DNA from 3 places in the Altererythrobacter ishigakiensis genome. Region 2 is predicted to be linked to each of the others. Evidence: predicted binding sites of a transcription regulator. Region 2 holds the regulator's gene; each other region holds the start of a gene.

What was found. Region 2 encodes LexA, which represses DNA repair genes until DNA is damaged. Its sites were predicted from a motif close to GTTCCNCNCTTGTTCT; they were not measured.
Positions count from the first base shown of each region.
Region 1: a site for LexA is predicted at 5,753-5,768, ahead of A6F69_RS01010 (ribonucleoside-diphosphate reductase subunit alpha). Genes of this name have one in related genera too.
Region 3: a site for LexA is predicted at 2,569-2,584, ahead of uvrA (excinuclease ABC subunit UvrA). Genes of this name have one in related genera too.

Region 1 is NZ_CP015963.1:193,378-201,261, forward strand. It holds gene A6F69_RS00980 (GGDEF domain-containing protein) at 1-1,059, shown strand, start outside; gene A6F69_RS00985 (GntP family permease) at 1,069-2,421, opposite strand; gene A6F69_RS00990 (hypothetical protein) at 2,440-2,736, opposite strand; gene A6F69_RS00995 (hypothetical protein) at 2,748-2,930, opposite strand; gene A6F69_RS01000 (hypothetical protein) at 2,960-3,163, opposite strand; gene A6F69_RS01005 (hypothetical protein) at 3,160-3,528, opposite strand; gene A6F69_RS01010 (ribonucleoside-diphosphate reductase subunit alpha) at 3,555-5,621, opposite strand; gene A6F69_RS01015 (hypothetical protein) at 6,221-6,715, opposite strand; gene A6F69_RS01020 (LysR family transcriptional regulator) at 7,058-7,884, opposite strand, start outside.
Region 2 is NZ_CP015963.1:1,659,102-1,666,985, forward strand. It holds gene A6F69_RS07840 (sensor histidine kinase) at 1-907, shown strand, start outside; gene A6F69_RS07845 (hypothetical protein) at 924-1,133, opposite strand; gene A6F69_RS07850 (citrate synthase) at 1,137-2,423, opposite strand; gene gltX (glutamate--tRNA ligase) at 2,452-3,885, opposite strand; gene A6F69_RS07860 (hypothetical protein) at 3,914-4,354, shown strand; gene lexA (transcriptional repressor LexA) at 4,417-5,103, opposite strand; gene A6F69_RS07870 (molybdopterin molybdotransferase MoeA) at 5,199-6,386, opposite strand; gene moaC (cyclic pyranopterin monophosphate synthase MoaC) at 6,390-6,863, opposite strand; gene trpC (indole-3-glycerol phosphate synthase TrpC) at 6,886-7,671, opposite strand; gene trpD (anthranilate phosphoribosyltransferase) at 7,672-7,884, opposite strand, start outside.
Region 3 is NZ_CP015963.1:1,413,339-1,421,222, reverse strand. It holds gene uvrA (excinuclease ABC subunit UvrA) at 1-2,558, opposite strand, end outside; gene A6F69_RS06710 (Hsp20/alpha crystallin family protein) at 3,139-3,675, shown strand; gene A6F69_RS06705 (M3 family metallopeptidase) at 3,771-6,113, shown strand; gene A6F69_RS06700 (ABC transporter ATP-binding protein) at 6,171-6,920, opposite strand; gene A6F69_RS06695 (FecCD family ABC transporter permease) at 6,917-7,870, opposite strand; gene A6F69_RS06690 (ABC transporter substrate-binding protein) at 7,867-7,884, opposite strand, start outside.

The sequences.
Region 1 (7,884 bases), 1.2 Mb from region 2:
GTGCCAGGCCAGTTCGACACCGCGATTGCATGGCGGCTGTTGACCAATGTGCCATTGGGTGTTTTTGGCCTGACTATGCTGCGCCGTGGCCAGGTCCGCGAAATGAAGATAGTCGTCTCGCTCAACCTGATCAGCCTAGGCGTACTCAGCATGTTTCTGGCGAGCTATGGTTCGGATGAAGTCATGGCACGCTATACGATGGCCGCCAGCTTTATACTGGCCTTATCTTGCTTGGCGCTGCCTTTCGCGCCGGCCGATCTGAAGCGGTATGCGCTGGCCTATGGGCTGATCACCGCGCTCGCCGGAATATGGCCGAACCCATTGCCCGTAAACGAAATGGCTCTGTTCTTGGTCTTCTCTTCGTTGCTGGGCATACCATGCTGGGTGATTGCGCGGCGCAACTGGAACCTTAGGGCGCGTGCCTTCCTGCTTGATATGCGTGACGATCTGACCCGGGCGGAGCTGGAACAGAACAACGAACTGCTGCGTCAGTTGTCAGAGCAAGACCCGCTGACCGGCATGCCCAACCGGCGTCATTTCGAACGTGTGGTTGTCGAGCGCCTTGAAGACCGCAAACCCGAACAGGTATCGTCGGGCAGGCTGGCGCTGATGATGATCGACCTTGATCACTTCAAGGCATTCAATGACCGCCACGGCCACCAGGCGGGCGATCGTTGCCTGACACTGGCCGCGTCACAGCTGCAGTCGGTCTTCCCGCAGGAATACGGAATTCTGGCGCGATACGGGGGTGAGGAATTCATCGCCGCGGTGCGCGAGAGAGTGCCAGGCGAAGCCACCAGACTGGCTGAAAACATGCGCGCTGCAATTGCGGAAATGCTGGTGCCGGTGCGTGACGACAGCAAGCCGCTAATCACGACCAGTATCGGTGTCGCGCTTGCTCCGGCAGATACCCGGCTGGAGCTGGACGATCTGATCGAGATGGCCGACGTTGCGCTCTACAGCGCGAAACGTGCGGGACGAAACCGTGTGGAAATCATCGAAACCGGTCTGGATGCAGATTTTTTAGACTTACTGATCGGGGAACAGCGCCGCGCCTGACTGTATAACTCAGACGGCCATGGCCAATACAATGGTTGCGAGAGTGGCCACGATCGGCACCACCACTGTCACCACGCCAACGTCTTTGTAAGCCTGCTTGTGAGTCAGCTGGGTGATAGTGAGCATCGCGATCACCGCGCCGCAATGCGGGAGTGAATCGAGCCCTCCGGATGCCATGGCAACCAACCGGTGCAGCTCTTCAGGTGCGATCCCCAAAGCCAGATAGTCATCTGCCAACGTAGCCATGAATATCTGTAACCCGCCGGAAGATGAGCCGGTGATCCCTGACACAGTGCTGGCAGCCGCGAACATCGACATCATAGGCGGCAAGTCCAGCCCGAGTACTGTTTCAGTAAAAAGCGTAAAGCCGCCAGTTTGCGCCACCACGCCGCCAAATCCGATAACCGCGCTGGTTGCCATCAACGGCATAATCGCATCCTGTGTGCCTTCGCCCAGAATCTGCAGCGGTTTGCGCCGGACCGCCGGGAAAATCGCGAGTGCCACGAGGCTGGCGATGAGCAATGCGAAACTGGGCCAGATAACCGGCTGCGCATTGGCAAAAGCGATTATGGCATTCTCACTATCTGCTCCGCCCAGCAGACGCGGAGCCAGTATGGTGGCAATCACCAGAGCCAGCGGCAGCACCGCAAGCGGCCATGGCGGAACGTCACGCGCAATCTCGTTGAGATCCGGAATGACATCGCGCGGGCCCGGGGCGAACCCTTCACCATTGGCGCACGCCTTTACCCGTTCCCGTTCAAGGTACACCATGCCCAGTGCGAACATCAGTGCGCCACCGAACAGCCCAAGCAAGGGGGCCGCAAACAGGTCTGTTCCCAACTTCAGCGTCGGAATGACATTGTGGATCGAGGGTGTACCGGGCAGCGCGGTAAGAGTAAACGTACCTGCGCCCAAAGCTGCCGCACCGCAGAACAGCCGCTTGGGAATGTCCGCTTCTTTAAGCAAACGCAGACCCAGCGGATACATCGCGAAAATCACTACGAATACGACCACGCCGCCATAAGTCAGCAGCGCACAGGCAAGCACAGTGATCCACAATATGCGCTCTTTCCCCATCGCGCGGACCATCGCCATCGCGACCGAAGTTGCCGCATGGCTCTCGCCCATGATCTTGCCGAACATGGCGCCTGCTGCAAACAACAGGAAGAAACGCCCTGCGAAGGTGAACGCACCCAGATCGCCAGAGAGGTATGCGCCCATCAGACTATCTGCCAGGGGCAGGGCATTGGTCACGATCACCACCAGCGCGCAAATGACCGATGCGAAGATGATGTTAACATCGCGCAGTGCCAGCCAAATGAGCAGGCCAAGCCCTGCAACCAATCCCAGTAAGCCGATCATCGCTGCACCCGCCCCGCGCTAGTCCTTGCGTCGTTTCTTTTTCGAGCTGAACCAGCTCCCACCGCCCAACACGGTGATTCCCAGAAAGAAGCCAAAGTCGTACCAGCCGCCATTATTGGGCACGGCGTAGACCGCGATGTCGGGATCGAACAGCGATCCGACCCACGCGAAAGGGAAGACAAAGCCGTGCCACAGCCCCCACAGGAAACCCGGCGTGCCGGCATCTTCTGCCACGCCCGCATCGATCTGGCTGGCACAGGCCGAAACCAGAAGAATGATGACACTGGCTGCAAGAATTCGGGTCGTCTTGGTCATGTCGATTGCTCCTAAGCGGCGGGCATGAGCTTGAGAATTATGAACCAGATGACGCCAATAAACATGGCTGCCATGATCGTGTACATCAGCATCAGACCGCGGCCCTTTTGCTGCCCACGCATAGTGAGCATCGCCTTTCCGATAATCGCCAATGCGATGAGTGTGCCGACAACGCCGATCCAGAACGGGTCCAAAAGCTTCTCCCCCTAACGCCGGCGGGTAATCAGAACATCTGAACCGCGCCTGCACTCGGCACGATAACGGTCAGAATAATATAGGCAAGCAGAGGAAGCGAGACTGATGCAAGGCTGAGCAGATTGAATAGGCGCTCGCTGATCTTACCACGCGCCAACATCATGCGGAATGCGACGAGATCGATGATCGCGACCGCCGCGAGGACGAGGGGGAGGAAAATGCCAAGGGTCATGGCTCGGGCTCCCGATTATGCATCGATTGCCATACAAACGCCAACGCAGCCCACGTTACAATCATCACAATGGTGCTCATTGCTGCAGTTTCGAAGGCCCTGTCGCCACGCAGTGGTGTGTCGACATTGACGAGCAGGAATTGCGCACCGCCCAAAGCAGCGGCTGCATGCCAGCCATTGCCGATCTTGCGTGCGGTCCAGTCGAACAGCCAAACCATCAGCCCGATATAAACCGTGAAGCCGAAGATGGGATGCAGAAATGCTTCGCCCGATCCCTCTATCTGAGAGACCGGGCGATAAAGCGTCATCACAAGGACGAGATTGGTGACTCCGAATGCGACAAATCCTGCAAGCAATCGGATCATATCATCACCTCACTGACGGGCCGAGATCACTGACAGGCCAGGCATTCCTCGTAATCGGTCTGCTGCTCGCCCAGTTCGGCCTTGAGCTCGATCTTCGACGGATCGGCGGTGTTATCCGCTTCCACGCCGCCGGCAAAGCCTGCGCGCTGGACTGACTTCGAACGCAGGTAATAGAGCGACTTGATGCCTTTCTCCCATGCCTGGAAGTGCAGCATCATCAGGTCCCACTTGTCGACGTCAGCCGGGATAAACAGGTTCAGCGACTGCGCCTGATCAACATAGGGTGCGCGGTCCGCTGCGAATTCGAGCAGCCAGCGTTGATCGATCTCGAAGCTGGTCTTGAAGGTCGCTTTCTCTTCATCGCTTAGGAAATCGAGATGCTGGACCGAACCACCCTTTTCCAAGATCGAGTTCCATACCGCGACCGAATCCTTGCTCTTCTCGCGCAGCACCTTCTCAAGATACGGGTTCTTCACGATGAAGCTGCCTGACAGCGTCTTGTGCGTGTAAATGTTCGCCGGGATCGGCTCGATACATGCGCTGGTACCGCCGCAGATAATCGAGATCGACGCGGTTGGCGCGATCGCCATCTTGCAGCTGAATCGTTCCATCGCGCCCATTTCTTCAGCGTCCGGGCATGCGCCGCGTTCCTGCGCCAGCAGCATGCTCGCTTCCGAAGCCTTGCCCTGAATATGCTTGAACATCTTCAGGTTCCAAACCTTCGCCATCGGGCTTTCAAAGCCGATCTGCTTCGACTGCAGGAAGGAGTGGAAGCCCATGACACCAAGGCCAACCGAACGCTCACGCTCGGCAGAGTATTTCGCACGGGCCATCTCGTCCGGCGCGCGGTCAATGTAATCCTGCAGAACATTATCGAGGAAACGCATGACGTCTTCGATGAAGTTCTTCTCGGTTGACCACTCGTCCCACTTCTCAAGGTTGAGCGAAGAGAGGCAGCAAACAGCCGTGCGGTCATTGCCCAGGTGGTCGATGCCGGTTGGCAGCGTAATTTCCGAGCACAGGTTTGACGTAGACACCTTCAGCCCCAGCTCTCGGTGATGCTTGGGCATCATGCGGTTCACTGTGTCTGAGAACACGATGTAGGGCTCGCCCGTTGCCAGGCGAGTTTCGACCAGTTTCTGGAACAGGCTTCGCGCATCCACCTTGCCACGCACGCTGCCGTCGCGCGGTGACTTCAGTTCGAACTCGGCGCCATCGCGCACCGCTTCCATGAATTCATCGGTCAGCAGCACACCGTGGTGCAGGTTCAGCGCCTTGCGGTTGAAGTCACCCGAAGGCTTACGGATCTCGAGGAACTCTTCGATTTCCGGGTGCGAGACGTCGAGATAGCACGCGGCCGAACCGCGGCGCAGCGAGCCTTGCGAAATCGCCAGCGTAAGCGAGTCCATCACGCGGACAAACGGGATGATACCGCTGGTCTTGCCATTAAGGCCAACCGGCTCACCAATACCGCGCACCTGCCCCCAATAGGTGCCAATGCCGCCGCCCTTCGAGGCCAGCCAGACGTTCTCGTTCCACGTGCCGACGATGCCGTCCAGACTGTCGTTTACTGAGTTGAGGTAACAGCTGATCGGCAAACCCCGCGTCGTGCCGCCATTGGACAGCACCGGCGTTGCCGGCATGAACCACAGATTAGAGATGTAATCATAAAGGCGCTGGGCATGCTCCTGATCATCAGCATAGGCGTCAGCTACGCGGGCAAATAGATCCTGATAGCTTTCGCCGGGCAGCAAATAACGATCAGTCAGGGTTTCCTTGCCGAACTCTGTCAGATTCGCATCGCGCGCATCATCGGTCACCACATTGAAGCGGCGATCATTGACCTTCTTGCTGTCACCATCAGATGCAGAACTTGCCGCCGCCGCCATCGCGCCGGCGAGTGCTTCGCCGGCCTTCTCTGCAACCAGCGCATCTGAACCCTTGTCTTCACTTTCCATTGCCACTGCCTTCTTGGCCTTATCTGTCTTGCCTGAGATCGAGGCTTTCTTCTTTGCCTTGGTCTCTGTTTCCACGGTATTGTCCGCGTCCTGATCCAGTCCCATTGCAGCCTCGTCGCCAGTCCGAAAATCCATATTTGCCCCGCCTATTCGCCCCGTGTTTTACCCTCATGCGGTGCTCGCTCTTGGATAAGCGATGTTCCGCATGTGTTCGATTCGGCGGGAAGCCTCCCACCTACCAGTTTCGTGGGGGTTATTGGGAATTAGTTTTCCCCTTTTTCCCCACAGTTCCTGTTCGATTGCACGACCCGAAAGACCCGAATCTCTCCCCGCCATCGGAGATAAGCACTCCGGAACGAATAACTAGGTCTTGTAGGTGCCCCCGCGTTCGGAACCACTAGATACTGAATCAGACGCTCGAATCGCGCAAGAGGGTAAATGCCAATTTAATGCGGGATCGGGTTCAAATGAGGAGGTGTATTATCATGCTGCAACGCAGCGACGCGTGGGAAATCCTAGGGTCTTGAGCAACGCAACCCCAAAAATGAATCTGCGAAAAAATTTTTGCGGGCAAAACGGGTGAAAGAGGCTTGTGAATCTTTCGAATCACAGTGCGCAATTTTTGAATCCTGCTTTCGTGACAGAAACGGCCCGGGCAATGCCCGGCTCTCCCGCAGATCGAGCCGGACAATGCCAGAGCCAACCACGCCGAAGCGCGGAACGCTTGCTTTGGCTCAGCGCTGAACCATCAGAGCGAGAACAACCCGGTCATTCGGCTGAGCTGCCGCAAGGCGAGCTTGCTCATCGCGGTCCAGTTTCTTGAGCAACCGGTCTCCCTGCCCTCGGGTTGTTGCGATCACGACATTGGCCTGGATAACGGTGTCTTCGGGGTAGCCTATCGATGCTAGATCAATGCCTTCAAGCCGGTTGATGGCGTTTACGGCGATGCGGTTTACTTGGCGATCCCGCGCCTTTTTGTAGAACCAGACGTCAGTCGGGTTGCCATCTTCGTCGACGTGAAAGCGAACTTGAGCGACGCCTCCATATAGCGACATCGAATTCATCCGGACGTTGCGAAGTTGATCATCAAGATCATTCGAGACATTCTCAATGAATGTATTAACAGTTGTCCTTTTCGGTTCAACGATAATGTCCTGCGATAAGGCGGGCACTACCATCAAGCTGCCGACAAAAAAGGCTGAGATCGCTTTTCTAATTGAATTTTTCATGGGATCATCCTCTCATTAGATTAGATGATCGGCCGCAGAGGGTATCGCACTCAGAGCGCGACCTCTTTCTTAATTTAAAGCGATGACGGTCATTGGTCGATCGGGTCAGCGAACGCCTGCGGGCGCATCCGTCGATAGGCGGTAGAATACGCCGATGAACGATATTGTCAAATGCGTGTTAGAATCTTGTCGCATTCTTACAATGGCGTGTCGCTCCTTGCTTGTTGCAGTAATTTTATTTGGCGGCCGCACACCAGGATTTGAACCAAAGGTAATTTTCAAACAGCTAGATGAAATCGACTCGTGAACGCTATTCACGACGGATGGCCACGCCCGGTGCACTCATACAAACAGCTTATCGCCCTTCAATGACTGTGTCAGCGTATCAATAAAGGCGCGCGCCCGCGCGTTCGGAGTTCGGCTCTCCGGATAGGCCAGATGGATTGGCAGCACGCCCCCTGTCCAACGGGGCAGTAAACGCCATAATTGTCCCCGCGAAATCGCATCCTGCACCAACCAAAGCGGCACCAGTCCGACACCCGCTCCTTCGATCAGGGCTGCAAGCATCGCCTCCGAGCTATCACTGCGTAGCCGAGCATCAGGCACAATCTCGCGAATTTCAGCGCCCCGTTCCAGCCGCCAGCTGTCATGCACCATGTCGGGACCGATAAAGACCACGGCCGGGAGATCCGATATCTGGTCAATCCGTCGCGGCGTACCGTGCCTGCGAATGAAATCGGGCGAGCCACACAAAACGAGCGGTACATCGCCTAACTTGCGCGCACGATCGCTCCGGCGGCGCGGAAAGCCGACCGATAGCGCCACGTCGATACCAGTTTCGACCAGATCGACAGGCTGGTCTGACAAAAGCAGATCGGCTTCAATGTCAGGATGTTGTTCCAGAAACCGGCACAGAAGTGGTGCCAGCACGACCCGGCCCAGCGATACTGGCGCGAAGATCCGCAAGCGCCCGCTAAGCGCTTCGGCCCGCGCGCCAACCGATTGTTCTGCATCCTCGATCAAACGCAAGACCTCGCGCGCTTTGACCAGAAACTCCTGCCCCTCATCGGTCAAGGAGAGTGAACGCGTCGTGCGGTTGATAAGCTTCGAACCAAGATAATCTTCAAGCTCTGCCAGCCGCCGACTGACTGTTGGCTGGCTCTGCTGAA
Region 2 (7,884 bases):
CTGGACTGACTATGTCGAGCTTGTAGGCGTTTCACATCGTCAGCCGCTGCATTGGCGCTTGTTGGATGGAGCCAAGTGCAAGATCACAGGCTCGCAGCGTGACTGGTTCGCGCGCTTAATCCCGGTTGGGAACGATCCGATTACACCAAGAGCGTTCGAGCTGCTGCTCGTGGCAGAGCAGCCTTTGTTGGAAAGCGATGAACCGAACAAGAGCGATGCAGGACCGAAGCTTGTCACTGATGCACTTGCGCCAGCATTGAGAAAGCCTGTCGCTCGGATTGTCGCAAATGCCGACAAGATTCGTGGGCGGCTGGCTGGTCCCCTGCGGCAGGAATATGCAGAGTATGCGGGTGACATCGCATCGGCGGCGCGTCACCTGGCAAGCTTGCTCGACGATTTGCACGAGCTTGAGACAATTGAATCGCCGGAATTTTCAGTCTCTTCGCAGCAAGTCGATCTGGCGGAAATCGCACGTCAAACCTCCAAGATGCTGAATGCCAAGGCTCAGGCGAAGTCCATCACGCTTGCAGCTGAAGTGGGCGAAAGCGGCCCATTTGTGCGCGGTGATCCGGTTCGCGTGCTTCAAATTCTGCTCAACCTCGCTGGCAATGCGATAAATTACTCGCCCGAAGGTAGTTTGGTCTCCCTCGGCACCGGCGATGATGGTTCGATTTCTGTAGGTGATGAAGGTCCCGGACTGTCGGCAGACCAGCAATCGCGGATATTCGCCAAGTTTGAACGACTGGGACGTTCAGGCGACGGTGGATCGGGACTAGGCCTTTATATCTCACGCAAGCTTGCAGAAGCCATGGGCGGCGCGCTTTCCATATCGAGCGCACCGGGCGAGGGCGCGACTTTCACATTACACTTGCCTGAAATCGAAGGTGCAAAATCAGCCCAGAGATGAGCCGATTCCGACCGATCTAGCGTCCGATTCGGCTAGAGCCCCAAAGTAATACGAAGCCAACCAGCACGGTAATTCCACCGTATAGCGCCCAGCTACGATCAGCCAGCATAAAGCTTTCGGCCGGCCACATGACGATGCCGAGGCCCTGGAGCGCCCACAATCCGCCTGACAGTACCAGCGCTACGCCAAATACCATCAGGACGAATTTGAGTATGCGCGCGCCCATTGTTTAACGCTGACCAACCGGTACGTAATCACGCTGTGTCGGCCCGGTGTAAAGCTGACGTGGACGGCCGATAACCTGCGCCGGATCGGAAATCATTTCATTCCACTGCGCAACCCAGCCCACGGTGCGGGCAAGTGCAAAGAGTGCGGTGAACATAGTGGTCGGGAAACCAATCGAGCTAAGGATGATACCCGAATAGAAGTCCACGTTCGGGAACAGCTTCTTTTCCTTGAAATAGTCATCGTTCAGAGCGAGCTCTTCAAGTCGCAGCGCTGTTTCGAACACAGGGTCATTGACGTTCAGTGCTTCGAATACTTCGCGCAGCGTCTGCTGCATGACTGTCGCGCGCGGGTCGTAGTTTTTGTATACGCGGTGGCCGAAGCCCATCAGACGGAACGGATCGTTCTTATCCTTCGCACGCTCAATATAGTGCGGGATGCGATCAGGCGAGCCGATCTCTTGCAGCATGTTGAGCGCGGCTTCGTTCGCACCGCCGTGCGCCGGTCCCCAAAGGCAAGCTATGCCTGCAGCGATACATGCGAAGGGGTTGGCGCCGGAGGATCCAGCCAGACGCACGGTGGAGGTCGATGCGTTCTGCTCGTGATCGGCGTGGAGAATGAAGATACGGTCCATGGCGCGTTCGATCGCCGGATGGATCTCATATTCCTCTGCGGGAACACCGAAAGTCATGCGCAGGAAGTTGCCGGTGTAACTCAGCGAATTGTCCGGCTGCAGGAAAGGCTGACCAATTGCGTATTTGTAAGCCATTGCCGCAATAGTCGGCATCTTTGCGATCAGGCGGTGGCTGCTGATCTTGCGGTGTTCGGGATCCGAAATGTCCGTGCTGTCATGATAGAAAGCAGACAGAGCGCCGACCACGCCGCACATAATGGCCATCGGGTGCGCGTCGCGGCGGAAGCCCTGATAGAACTGGCGCAGCTGATCATGCAGCATGGTGTGCCGGGTGATGGTGTAAGTGAAATCGTCCAGTTCTTCCTGGCTCGGCAATTCACCATTCAGAAGCAGGTAGGACACTTCCATGAAGCTTGAGTGCTCTGCCAGCTGCCCGATCGGATAGCCACGGTGCAGCAGCACACCTTCATTGCCGTCGATATAGGTCAGCGCGCTTTCGCAGCTGGCCGTAGATTTATACCCGGGATCGAAAGTGAAGGCGCCGGTCTGGCCATATAGCTTACGGATATCGACCACATCCGGGCCAACACTGCCACTTACAACTGGGAACTCGTGAGACTGTCCGCCCAGTTCGAGTTTCGCGTGTGTGTCCGACAAAATACGTCTCCTTCAATCCTGCGTAACGTCAGCCCGCTGCAGCAGCCTGCGCATCGATACGGGCCAATGCCTCTTCCCGTCCCAAAAGGACCAGAACATCGAAAATACCGGGCGAGGTTGTCGTTCCGGTAAGCGCTGCGCGCAGGGGCTGCGCGAGCTTGCCGAGGCCCAGTTCGAGCTCTTCGGCGAGTGACTTCGTAGTGGCTTCGAGTGCGTCGATTGTCCAGTCATTTTCCGCCGCGAGACGTGCAGAAAGCAGACCAAGACGCTCACGCGCTTCCTCATCTAGCAAATTGGCCGCTTTTTCGCTCATTTCCAGCGGGCGTTGCTTGAACAGGAATGCCGCACCTTCGGCTAGATCATGGGTGCTCTTTGCGCGAACTTTCAACACTGGCATGGCCCGGGTTAGCAGTTCCAGATCAACCGTCCCCTCAATCAGAGGCGCTACGATCTGAGCGAGTCGAGCATCGTCTGCCTCGCGAATATAATAGCCGTTGAGGTTTTCGAGCTTCTTCATGTCGAACCGCGACGGGCTCTTGCCAACGCCCTTGAGGTCAAACAGTTCGATTGCTTCTTCACGGCTGATCTCCTCACGATCACCGTGACCCCAACCGAGCCTGAGCAAATAGTTGAATAGCGCTTCGGGCAGAATGCCGTGATCGTCCCGGTAGGCTTCAGCGCCGAGCGAGCCATGGCGCTTGGACATTTTCGCGCCATCAGATCCATGGATCAGTGGAACGTGCGCGTAAACGGGCGGCTCCCAACCACCTTCGATTGCCTGCATGGCATGATAAATCGGAAGCTGGCGAAATGCGTTGTTCAAATGATCATCGCCGCGAATCACATGAGTGACGCCCATATCGTGGTCATCGACCACCACTGCCAGCATATAAGTCGGCGATCCGTCAGCACGCAGGATAATATAATCGTCAATCTCTTCATTGCGGACGGTGACGTGACCTTGGACCGCGTCTTCGATGGAGGTTTCACCTTCAGTCTTGGTCTTGATGCGGATAGTATAAGGAGCGCCTTCGGGGGCCTCCGATGCATCGCGATCACGCCAGCGCCCGTCATAGCGCATCGGCTGCTTATTGGCGCGTTGCTCGGCCCGCATGGCCTCAAGTTCTTCGGGTGTTGCAAAACACTTATAGGCATAGCCTGCCTCGAGCATCTTCAACGCTATTTCGGCGTGGCGCTCGGCGCGTTGAGATTGAAACACCGGTTCTTCATCATAGTCGAGGCCAAGCCAGTGGAGCCCGTCTAGAATGGCATCAATGGCTTCTTGTGTAGAGCGTTTCTTGTCTGTGTCCTCGATCCGCAACAGCGCCTTGCCGCCGTGATGGCGCGCATAGAGCCAGTTAAACAGCGCAGTTCGCGCTCCGCCAATGTGGAGAAAACCTGTTGGTGATGGGGCAAAGCGGGTGACAACTCTGCCTGCGCGCGCGCCGCTTTCGCTTGCCATAAGCCTTTGTTTCCTTTCCAATGCCTGGATGGCGACGCAACACACGCCAGTGGTTCCCACAGGGGCCGACGCCCAAGCCGGCGATGCTGCAGTGCAGCGCCAATGGCGCATGACGCTGTCTGTGTCCAGTGTCACCAATGCTGCGGAACAATTTCTTTCAGAATCCGGATTCGATCGCGGGCCTTGGCTGGTGGTCGCATTCGCTGCCGAGATCGCCAGTTGGTTCGCATTGCAGGATCCATGGCAATGGATCGCCGCGATCGGGGCCGGACTACTCATGGTTATGGCCGGCGCTGCAATTCTGACAGATCGCTGGCTGCCGATGTCTTGCCGTCCGAAATGGTTAAAGGCCGATGGAAAATTTCTGGCGAGGTCAGGCGGTCTGGCAATTGTCTTGGCCGATCAGCGAATCCAGACGGTCTCAGATCATCAGGGACAGCACGGTTGGTGGCGCGCCGAGCTTGACTAGGTTGGGGCTCTAGTCTGATTGGGGACAGCTCAGCGCGCAGGACAACCGCATAAGAACAAAGTTTAGTGGTAGCGGCGCAGCAGACCTGCGAGCTTGCCTTGGACAACAACTTCGTGCGGTGCGTAGACCTGTGGGTCATAGGCACCATTGGCTGGATCCAGACGGATCATCCCATTGTCACGGTGCAAGTATTTGAGGGTGGCTTCTTCGTTGCGCACGAGGGCAACAACGATTTCTCCATCCCGTGCACTGTCGGCACGTTTCACCAAGGCATAATCGCCGTCAAAGATACCTGCCTCGATCATGGAGTCGCCCGACACTTCAAGAGCGTAGTGCTCACCGGGGCCAAGCAGGGCCGCTGGCACCGGCATACTCGATTGACCTTCGAGCGCCTCAATCGGAGCGCCCGCCGCGATGCGACCGTGCAGTGGGACTTCGATAATGTCATTAGCCGGTTCGGGTGCCGTTGGGGCAGGGCTCGTAACCCGCGCTACCGGATCATTGGCCGGTGCTACACGACCCGCAGGCGTGGCATCTTCCGGCATCTTGATAACTTCAAGCGCGCGCGCACGATTGGCCAAACGCCGGATAAAACCGCGTTCCTCCAAAGCCGAGATCAAGCGGTGCACGCCTGACTTGCTCTTGAGGTCGAGCGCTTCCTTCATCTCTTCGAATGATGGGGAAATGCCGGTTTCTTCCAAACGCTGCTGAATGAAACGGATCAATTCGTGCTGCTTTGCCGTCAGCATGGCGAAAACCTCCTCTGGTCGCCTATCCCGCTTTCACGCGATATGGTGAACGAATGAAGAACAATTAGGCAACGAGTTCTGGCAAGTCAAGCAATTCAGCCATTTTTCAACAGCAGGCATGGAACATGTGTTCCCGCTTCGATCTCATCCGAGCGAGCCGGGCGATCAATTAAGCAATTGGCTTGTGCGAGCGCAGCTAGCGCTGACGAGTCCTGCGAATCGGCCAGCTGGACGCTGTCTCCGTCCCAATTGGCGCGCAGGAATTCGCGGCGTGAACCAATCGAGGGTAGGTCGCACCCTGCGGCGAGGGTTGCTCTGGCGGGAAGGGGTTGCTTTGCGCCCATAGCTGCACGCACCAACGGAAGCACAAACAAGAAGCACGTGACAAAGCTCGACACCGGATTTCCGGGCAGGCCGAAAATCACCTGCTTGCCGCGCGTAGCCACCATGATCGGCTTGCCGGGCTTCATTGCGACTTTCCAGAAGTCGAGCTTTGCACCCCATGCCTCAAGCGCTGGACGCATCAGGTCGTGGTCGCCCACCGAGGCGCCGCCCGTAGTTACCAAAATGTCTGCGCCGTCAGCTTTCGCGAGGGCGGAGGCGAGCGCTTCGCGGTCATCGGGCACCGGACCAAGCCTGACCACTTCACAGCCCAATTCTGCCAGCATTGCAGCGATCATCGCGCCATTACTGGCCGGGATCTGATGTTCGGCGCAGTGTGCTGGATCGGCTACCAATTCATCGCCGCAGTCGAGAACTGCAACCTTTGGTGCACGGCGAACATTCAGCGAGGCATGACCGGCACCAATCGCCAGCGCCAGCTGCGCAGGGCCAATGGGTGTTCCAGCATTAAGGACAGTATCTCCGGCAGAGAAGTCGAACCCGCGTTGCCGTATGTGACGCATGGCGTTTGGGAAGTCCTGAAAGCACGTCACAAATGCGTCATCGACCTGCGCATTCTCCTGAATCAGAATACGGTCTGCGCCGGACGGAACATGCGCTCCCGTTGAAATGCGCACTGTCTCGCCATGCTCAAGCTTACGGTCAAAAGGTGCGCCGGCGCGGCTTTCACCCACCAGTTTCCATGGGCCTTGATACTCACCGCCGATTGCATAGCCATCCATAGCCGAAAGATCCGCTGGTGGCTGGGTGCGCTGTGACTGCAAGTCCTCTGCGAGATACCGTCCCGTGGCAGTTCCAATCGGAACGCTTCCGATCGGCATTTTCGGCGCCAATGCCAGCACTCGCTCCTGTGCTTCTTCCAAAGTGAGCATTGCGCCCATGGGTCAGTCAGCCACCCAATGCCCGGATTTGCCGCCCAGCTTTTCCAGCAGGCGAACCTCCCCGATAACCATGCCCTTATCCAGCGCCTTGGCCATGTCGTAGATCGTCAATAGCGCCGTTGAGGCCGCTACCATCGCTTCCATCTCGACCCCGGTCTTGCCGGTTAGCGAAGCGGTGGCTGTAACGCGCACACCATCGTCTTCGAAGGTGAACTCGACGTCTACAGCATCCAAGCTGAGAGGGTGGCACAACGGGATCAGATCGCCAGTCTTCTTTGCCGCCATGATCGCAGCAATTCGCGCAGCGCCCAAAACATCGCCCTTGGGTGCATCGCCAGCCTTGATCGCGGTTAATGCATCGGCGCTCATGCGGATGATGCCGCCAGCGCGCGCCATGCGCTCAGTCGCCAGCTTAGCCCCGACATTGACCATGCGGGCGGTGCCGCTTTCATCGAGATGGGTCAGGCGTTTGCTCATGGTTCGCCTTTCTGGCCGATGTTCAGCCTTGCAGCAATGCCCGCGTGGCTGCCGCGACGTCATTCTGACGCATCAGGCTTTCGCCCACCAGGAATGTACGCACGCCAGATTTCGCTAGGCGCGTGAAATCTTCATGGCTGTTGATACCGCTTTCCCCGACCAGCAGCTTGTCTTCAGGCGCAAGCGGTACAAGACGTTCAGTGGTTGCGAGATCGGTTGTGAACGTCTTTAGGTTACGGTTGTTCACGCCAATCAACCGGGACTTGAGCTTGGCTGCGCGTTCCATCTCCGCTTCGTCATGCACTTCAACCAAGACATCCATGCCGCGCTCGAGTGCCGCGGCTTCGATTTCTGACATCACGTTGTCTTCCAGCGCCGCCACGATAATCAGGATCGCGTCAGCTGCAATCGCGCGAGCTTCAGCAACCTGCCACGGATCGATTATAAAGTCCTTGCGCAAAACAGGTAGATCGCAAGCCGCGCGGGCCGCCTTCAGGTAATCTTCGTGGCCTTGGAAATAAGGTGCGTCAGTTAGGACCGAGAGGCACGCCGCGCCGCCAGCTTCATAGGCCTTGGCGTGGTCAGCCGGATCGAAGTCCGCGCGGATCAGCCCTTTGGAAGGCGATGCCTTCTTGATTTCAGCGATCAGCGCAAAACCGGTTTCGGCCTTGGCGCGCAAGGCCGCTTCAAACCCGCGTGGGGCTGATTGACCTGCTGCGCGATGATCGAGCGCAGTCACAGACCGCTCGGCGCGGCGTTGCGCCACCTCGATCCGCTTGTTTGCGCAAATTTCCTCAAGCTTGTTCATCTATTGCGCCAGCTCGATCCATTTGCCGAGCAGCTCCGCCGCTTTGCCGCTATCAAGCGCCACGGCCGCCATTTCTGCGCCTTGGCCCCAGTCATCGGTCTTGCCAGCAACAACCAGCGTTCCAGCTGCATTGAGCAGAACCGCGTCGCGATACGGCCCTGGCGTTCCTTCCAGAAGTGCTTTCAAAGCTTTCGCATTGTGAGCAGCATCGCC
Region 3 (7,884 bases), 250 kb from region 2:
AGCGTGGTCGCCTGTTGGCCCACCTTGACGTAGCCCAGCCCGACCTCATTCAGCATATGCATCTTGTCGCGGATGGGGGGCACGGCCTTGAAGAACTCCTCCGCATCCTCGATCGTCATGTCGAGCACGTCAGCGATGGAAAGCCCCTTGAACTTCACCTCCAGCGTTTCGCGGTTGTAGCGTTTGCCGCCGCATTCCTCGCACGTCACATAGACATCGGGCAGGAAGTGCATTTCGATCTTGATCAGGCCGTCACCGGTGCACGCCTCGCACCGGCCACCCTTGACGTTGAACGAAAAGCGCCCCGGTTTGTAGCCGCGCGCCTGCGCCTCTGGCAGGCCGGCAAACCAATCGCGGATATTGGTGAAGGCGCCGGTGTAGGTCGCGGGGTTGGAACGCGGCGTGCGGCCGATGGGAGATTGGTCAATCTCGATCACCTTGTCGCAAAACTCGAGGCCGGTGACCTTGTCATGCGCGCCCGCGACCACCCTTGCCCCGTTGAGCGTGCGCGCCGCCGCGGCGTAAAGCGTGTCGATCGTGAAGCTGGACTTGCCCGAGCCGGACACGCCGGTGATGCAGGTAAAGGTGCCGAGCGGGATACTGGCAGTCACATCCTTCAGATTGTTCGCCTTCGCGCCATGGACCGTAAGGTCATGCCCGTTGCCCTTGCGCCGCGTCGCCGGAACCGCGATTTCGCGCCGCCCGGTAAGGTAATCGGCGGTCATCGAATTCTTCGCGCGCATGATCTGCTTCAGCGTGCCTTGCGCCACAACCTCGCCGCCGCGCACGCCTGCGCCGGGCCCAAGATCGACGACATGATCCGCCTGACGGATTGCATCCTCATCGTGCTCGACCACGATCACTGTGTTGCCGAGATCGCGCAGCCGCTTGAGCGTTTCCAGCAATCGGTCATTGTCGCGCTGGTGCAAGCCGATGCTGGGCTCGTCGAGCACGTAGAGCACGCCGGAAAGACCACTGCCGATCTGGCTGGCGAGCCGGATGCGTTGGCTCTCCCCGCCTGACAGCGTGCCAGACGTACGATCGAGATTGAGGTAATCGAGGCCGACATTGTCGAGGAAACCCAGCCGCTCGTTGATCTCTTTCAGGATCGCTTTGGCAATCTGTTGCTGCGTTTCGTTGAGTTTCGCGTCGAGGCTCAGGAACCACTCCTTGGCATCGGAAACGCTCATTTTGACCGGTTCGGCAATGTCAGTGCCTGCAACCTTCACGCTCAACGCTTTCTCATTCAGGCGCTTGCCGCCACAGGTCTCGCACGGCTGCGCAGTCTGGAACTTGCTCAACTCCTCGCGCATCCACGCACTTTCGGTCTGCAACAGGCGGCGGTTGAGATTGCCGATCACCCCTTCGAACGGCTTACGCACGGTGTATTCCTTGCGCCCATCCTTGAAGGTCAGCTCGACCGGCATGCCACCTGTGCCGTGCAGGATGATCATCCGCTGATCCGGCTCCAGCTCATTCCACGGCGTATTGATGTCGAAATCATACGCTTTCGCAAGGCTGGTCAGCACTTGCATGTAGTACGGTGACGGCGGATTGCTCTTCGCCCAGGGAACCACCGCGCCCTGTTTCAGCGTCAGCGCTTCGTTGGGTACGACCAGCTGCGGATCGAACAACAGCTTCTCGCCAATCCCGTCACACGTGGCGCAGGCACCCTGTGGCGCGTTGAAGCTGAACAAGCGCGGCTCGACTTCCTCGATAGTGAAGCCGCTGACCGGGCAGGCAAACTTCTCGCTGAAAACGATGCGGTTGGCGGGGATACCGGCACCCTTCATCGCACCTCCAGATTGCCCTTCATCCTCGCGGCCCGGCACAACGCCATCCGCCAGGTCGACATAGGCCAACCCTTCGGCCAGCTTCAGCGCGGTTTCGAAACTGTCGGCAAGGCGCGTTTCGAGGCCCTCTTTCACCGCCAGCCGGTCGACCACCACTTCGATGTCATGCTTGTATTTCTTGTCTAGAGCTGGCGCGTCCTCGATTGCGTACATCTCGCCATCGATCCGCACGCGTGTAAAGCCTGCCTTCTGCCATTCGGCCAGCTCCTTGCGGTATTCACCCTTACGGCCGCGAACGACTGGTGCAAGCAGGTAGAGCCGCGTTCCTTCGGGCAGCTCCATCACCCGGTCGACCATCTGGCTGACGGTCTGCGCGCTGATCGGTTCGCCAGTCGCCGGCGAATAGGGCACGCCCACCCTCGCCCACAGCAGCCGCATGTAGTCATAGATCTCAGTCACCGTCGCCACGGTAGAGCGCGGGTTGCGACTGGTGGTCTTCTGTTCGATCGAGATCGCGGGTGAGAGCCCGTCAATATGCTCGACATCGGGCTTCTGCATCATTTCCAGAAACTGGCGTGCATAAGCGCTGAGCGACTCAACGTAGCGCCGCTGCCCTTCTGCATAAATCGTATCGAACGCGAGCGAGGACTTTCCGCTCCCCGAAAGCCCCGTCACCACGATCAGGCTATCGCGCGGCAGATCGATGTCGATGCCTTTGAGGTTGTGTTCACGCGCGCCGCGTACGGAGATTTTGGTGAGGGACATGAATGTGCGTGTTCCGCAAATGTTCTATCTAGTCAAGAGCCAGTCTTATGCGGCCCACAGCGATGGTTTCCATGTGGGAGCAAACGCGCGGATCGCAATGCAGTTTCCCAGCTCTTGCGAGAACCAACTGTTCTTTTGCAATTGGCTCAATGCGACGCCGTAATAACTCGACACGGCTTTAGCTTCTAAAACCCGCACTCCCGAGGGAGGGGTATAGGAATCATCAGGTCGAAAAGGCCGGATTTTGCAGCGACTATGAACCCCTCTTTGCGAGTCTATCCCCAAGCCCCTCGGGTCGCACCAAGGGTTTGTTCTCAGGAAAGTCCCCCAAAGGGCCGCACGGCGAACCGGGCAGGTTGTCTCTCCACCTGTCCGGTTCATGCTGCAATCGCCCAATCTCTCTCACCCGTGCCTTAGGTGCGCTGAGTCGTGGATCGAATTCCCACTCTGCCCGTTAATTAAGTGTATGTAAACGAGGCGCTTTTCCGCCGGCTCCGCATTCGGCGTCGAGCCGCCCGGAAAACTGGGATCGCCCAGACATCTGGAAATGAACAGCGCCGCAGACAACAGGAGACTTTATATGACCTATGGTTATGTAACCCCCTATCGTCGCCCCCTTTCATGGAAACGCTTCCGCAACCAAGGTTCGGAGATGCTGAGCGATCTGAACCGTCAGATCAACGACCTGTTCGATGACGTGTTTGATTTCGATAATGACGACAACGTCGACCAGCGTGCAATGTCGCGTCTGGCGAGTGTGACCCCGGCGATCGAAGTATCGCATACGGACAACAATTATCTGATCTCCGCTGAACTGCCCGGAGTACAGGAAGAAGATATCGAACTGAGCGTGGGCGAAGGCGTGCTCACCATAACTGGCGAGAAGAAACGTGCGCCAAAGGTAAAGGATACAGGCTGGTCAGAACGTAGTTTTGGTTTGTTCCAGCGCCAAATCCAATTGCCGCAAGACGTAAACGAAGATCAAATTGAAGCCGAGTTTATCGATGGCGTGTTGATGATCGAACTACCACGCGTCGAAGCCAAGCAAACGGGTCGCCGCATTGCCCTGAAGACGCAGAGTAAACGCTCCGAAAACAAGGTCACGGCAAACGCATAAACCGCCAACCAAACACCAATGAATATATCAAGACTTGACGCAATCGGGCGGGCCTTCGGGTCCGCCCCTTTTTTGCGCTTCTCGACCAGCGACATATGCAATCGATCGGCGACTGCACACTGGTTGCCAATGATATCAATCTCAGGTTCAAGCAGCGCGCGGCATTGGAGATGCCGCTTGGTCGCATGCCGGATACGCGCAAACGCACGCCCGGCGATATTTATTGGACTGGAGAGTTACGAATGAAGGCCCGAATTTTGGCCCGCGTTGCGCCTATCGCATTGGCTGCTGCCGTTTTAGGTGGATGTAATATGACCCCCGTAGAGATTTACAGCAGTGACGAGATTTTCGCTGGCAATGAAACCATCCCGCAAGGGACCGGTTACTTCGCATCTGAAAGCACACTGCCGTTCCACGCGCCCGATTTCGACGCGATCAGCGAACATGATTACATGCCCGCTTTCGAACAGGGCATGGCAATCCAGAAGGCTGAAGTCGCTTCGATCGTGAATAATCCGGAAGAACCGACTTTCGAGAACACCATCGTGGCGCTGGAGAAGTCTGGCCTCATGCTGGGCAGGGTCAGCTATGTTTTTTCAGCCCTGACCGGCGCGAATACTAATGACCGCCTGGATCAAATCGACACCGAAATCAGCCCGTTGCTGACCGCGCACTACGACACGATCAATCTAGATCCGGGTCTCTTCGCCCGTGTTAAGGCGATCTATGACAACCGTGCCGCCATGACGATGGAACCGGAAGACTCCGTTCTGCTGGAAAAAACCTATGCCGACATGGTGCAAGCAGGGGCGTTGCTGGATGACGAGCAGCGCGAGCGGGTAAAGGAAATCAACAGCAAGCTCTCTACGCTGACCACGGAGTTCAGTCAGAAGGTACGCCAAGCGACCGTCGATGGAGCAGTGATAGTCGATACGCGCGAAGAACTGGCCGGATTGTCCGATTCAGATATCGAAGCGGCGGCGACCCTGGCAACGGAAAAGGGTATGGAAGGCAAGTTTGCGCTCGCTTTGCAGAACACCACACAGCAGCCACTGCTGCCCGCTCTGGAGAACCGCGACGTGCGTGAGCGTCTGTTCAAGGCCAGCGCTTATCGTGCGGATCAGGGTGGTGCCAATGACACTCGCGCCCTGCTCGCGCAGATTGCGACATTGCGCGCCGAGAAGGCTGAGATATTCGGCAAGCCCGACTGGGCGACCTACACCATGTACGACCGCATGGCGAAAGACCCCGCGACAGCTCTAGGATTTATGGAAGACATGGTCCCTGCCCTCGCTGCTACACAGCGCAGCGATGCTGAACTCCTTAATGCGCGGATTGCCACAGACGGGCTGGATTTCAAGGTACAACCGTGGGATTGGTACCGCTTCTCCGAAAAGGTAAAGGCCGAAAAATACGCTTTCGATGAAGGTGAAGTGATGGAGTATTTCGAGCTCCAGCCTGTGCTTGAGGACGGAGTGTTCTTCATGGCCGAGAAGCTCTACGGCCTCACCTTCGAAAAGCGAGACGACATCCCGGTCTATCATCCAGACGTTTGGGTCTACACCGTGTTCGACGCTGACGGCAGCGAGCTGGGCCTGTTCTATTTTGACCCGTTCCAGCGTCCGTCAAAGCGCGGTGGCGCTTGGATGAGCAATTTTGTCGATCAAAGCTATGAGACTGGTAACAAGCCGGTCATCTATAACGTGCTCAATATTCCGAAAGCAGCCGAAGGCGAGCCGCAGTTGGTCAGCTTTGACTGGGTAGAAACAACCTTCCACGAATTCGGTCACGCGCTGCACGGGTTCTTTGCCGACCAGAAGTACGAGACATTGTCTGGCACCGCTACAGCACGCGACTTTGTGGAATATCCGAGTCAGGTACACGAGATGTGGGTGACCTACCCGGAGGTGCTACAAAACTATGCCAAGCACTACGAGACTGGCGAAACAATCCCGATGGAACTGGTCGAGAAGATCCAGGCCGCGTCCAAGTTCAACCAGGGCTATGACTTTGGTGAAACCGTGACAGCCGCATTGCTCGACATGAAATGGCACGCACTTTCGCCTAAAGAAGCTGCAGCGATCGATACACCCGAAAAAGTTGATGCGTTTGAACGCAATTCGCTACTGGCTCTGGGGCTGGAAATCGATCTGGTGCCGCCACGCTATCGCTCGAACTATTTCAATCACATCTTCAGTTCACCGGCGGGTTATTCGGCCGGCTATTACAGCTATTTGTGGACTGAGATGCTCGACAAGGATTCGCGCAAGTGGTTCCGTGAAAACGGTGGTCTCACGCGCGAAAACGGCGATCACTATCGTCAGACTGTGTTGAGCCGCGGCGGTACGATGGACTATTTCCAGATGTTCGAAAATTTCGCGGGTCGTCAGCCCGATGTAAAACCAATGCTGGTCAGCCGCGGGTTGGTTGAAGAGTAAGCTTTTCTGCCAGTACAATACACGAAAGGGCAGCCCAGACGGGTTGCCCCTTTTTCGCTAGAGGATCAGCGCCATGGATTCGGATTCACCGATCCAGCGCGCATCCACGCCCCACACCCGCTTGATATTTTCGATTGATAGCGCTTCCTCAGGCGCGCCATCGGCCGCGACGCATCCAGAGTCTTCATCTTGGCCCAAGACGATCACCCGGTCCGCATGGTTCATCGCGGTGGCAAGATCATGGACTACTATCACTACGCCAGCTCCGCCTTCCGCTGCCTTGCGCAGATGGCGCAGCAAGGTTTGCTGATGCGCCAAATCAAGCGCGGCGAGCGGCTCGTCAGCCAAAATCCATCGCGGTTCGCCCGCCAGCACGCGCGCAAGCAAAGCCCTCGCCTTTTCTCCACCTGACAGCTGAGAGGCCGGACGGAGCCGCAAGGCCTCGAGATCAAGCGCTGCAATCGCGGCTTCGACGGCATGATCGCCGCGATCACGATAGGGCATGCGTCCCAACCGTACGAGGTTCTCAACCGCGACATCCCACGCCACCTCGGCCTCTTGCGGAAGATATCCTATCCGCTGCGCGCGTTCTTGCGGTGTATAAATTTCAAGCCGCTGGCTATCCAGAACGACCATTCCGTCGCTTGGTTTGATAAGGCCGGCAAGCGCCATAAGCAGGCTGGATTTTCCCGCTCCATTGGGACCGCAGATCGCAGTGATCTGACCTGTTTCGAGCGCCGCAGAGACACGCTCCAGAACCAGATTTCCGCCACGCATGAGAGAAACATTTTCAGCGACAAGGATCATAGCCGACCCCTTCGCATGCGCAGCAGCAACCAGAGGAAGAACGGCGCACCGAGCAGGCTTAAAGCGATGCCAAGTCTCAGCTCTGTCATTAACGGCAAAATACGCACCACGCTGTCGGCGGCCAGCACGAGGCAAGCACCCGCCAGCGCGCTGGGCATGATCAGGCTGGAGGGCAGCCGATCAGTGAACGGGCGCACCAGGTGCGGCACGATCAGCCCAACAAAGCCGATGATCCCGGCCACCGCGACCCCTGCGCCCACAGTTAGGCCCACGCCCGATACCAACAGGAAAAGAAGCACGTCAGTGCGTACTCCAAGCGAGCGTGCTGCGGCATCACCCAAAGTCAACGCATCGAGCGGCTTGGCAGCAACAAGAAGCAGTCCAATGCCTGCTGCGACAAGCGGAGCGGCGAGGTAGACTTCGCGCCAGCTGCGGTCGGTCAACGCACCGTTCAGCCAAATCACGATCTCGCTCATAGCAAATGCGCTGGGTGCCATTGTGATGGCCAGCGCCGTCAATGCTCCCGCAAGGCTAGCGATCATCAGACCAGCCAGAGTGAAAAGCGCGATTCCCCCTGTTCGCCCGGCGATCAGCGCGAGCAAAGTCATTCCAAGCGCCGCTCCGGCCAATGCCATCAATGGCAATAACCAGGGGTTCACGGCAATTCCAAACCACATGCCTGTAACTGCACCCAATGCTGCCATTGGTGCGATGCCGAACAGGCCCGGATCAGCCAGCGGATTGCGAAGATAGCCTTGCATTGCGGCACCAGCAGCACCCAGCCCAGCGCCAACCGCGACGGCAAGCAATGCGCGGGGAAGCCGCAACTCCATCAGGATCAACGCGGCCCGTGGATCGCTGAAAGGATCGAGCCAAACGCGCCCCGCAAGCAAGGACAATGGCAGGAGAACAAGCAAGAGAGCAGAGAATATCAACGTGGCGCGATTCATGAGACTACCTCACG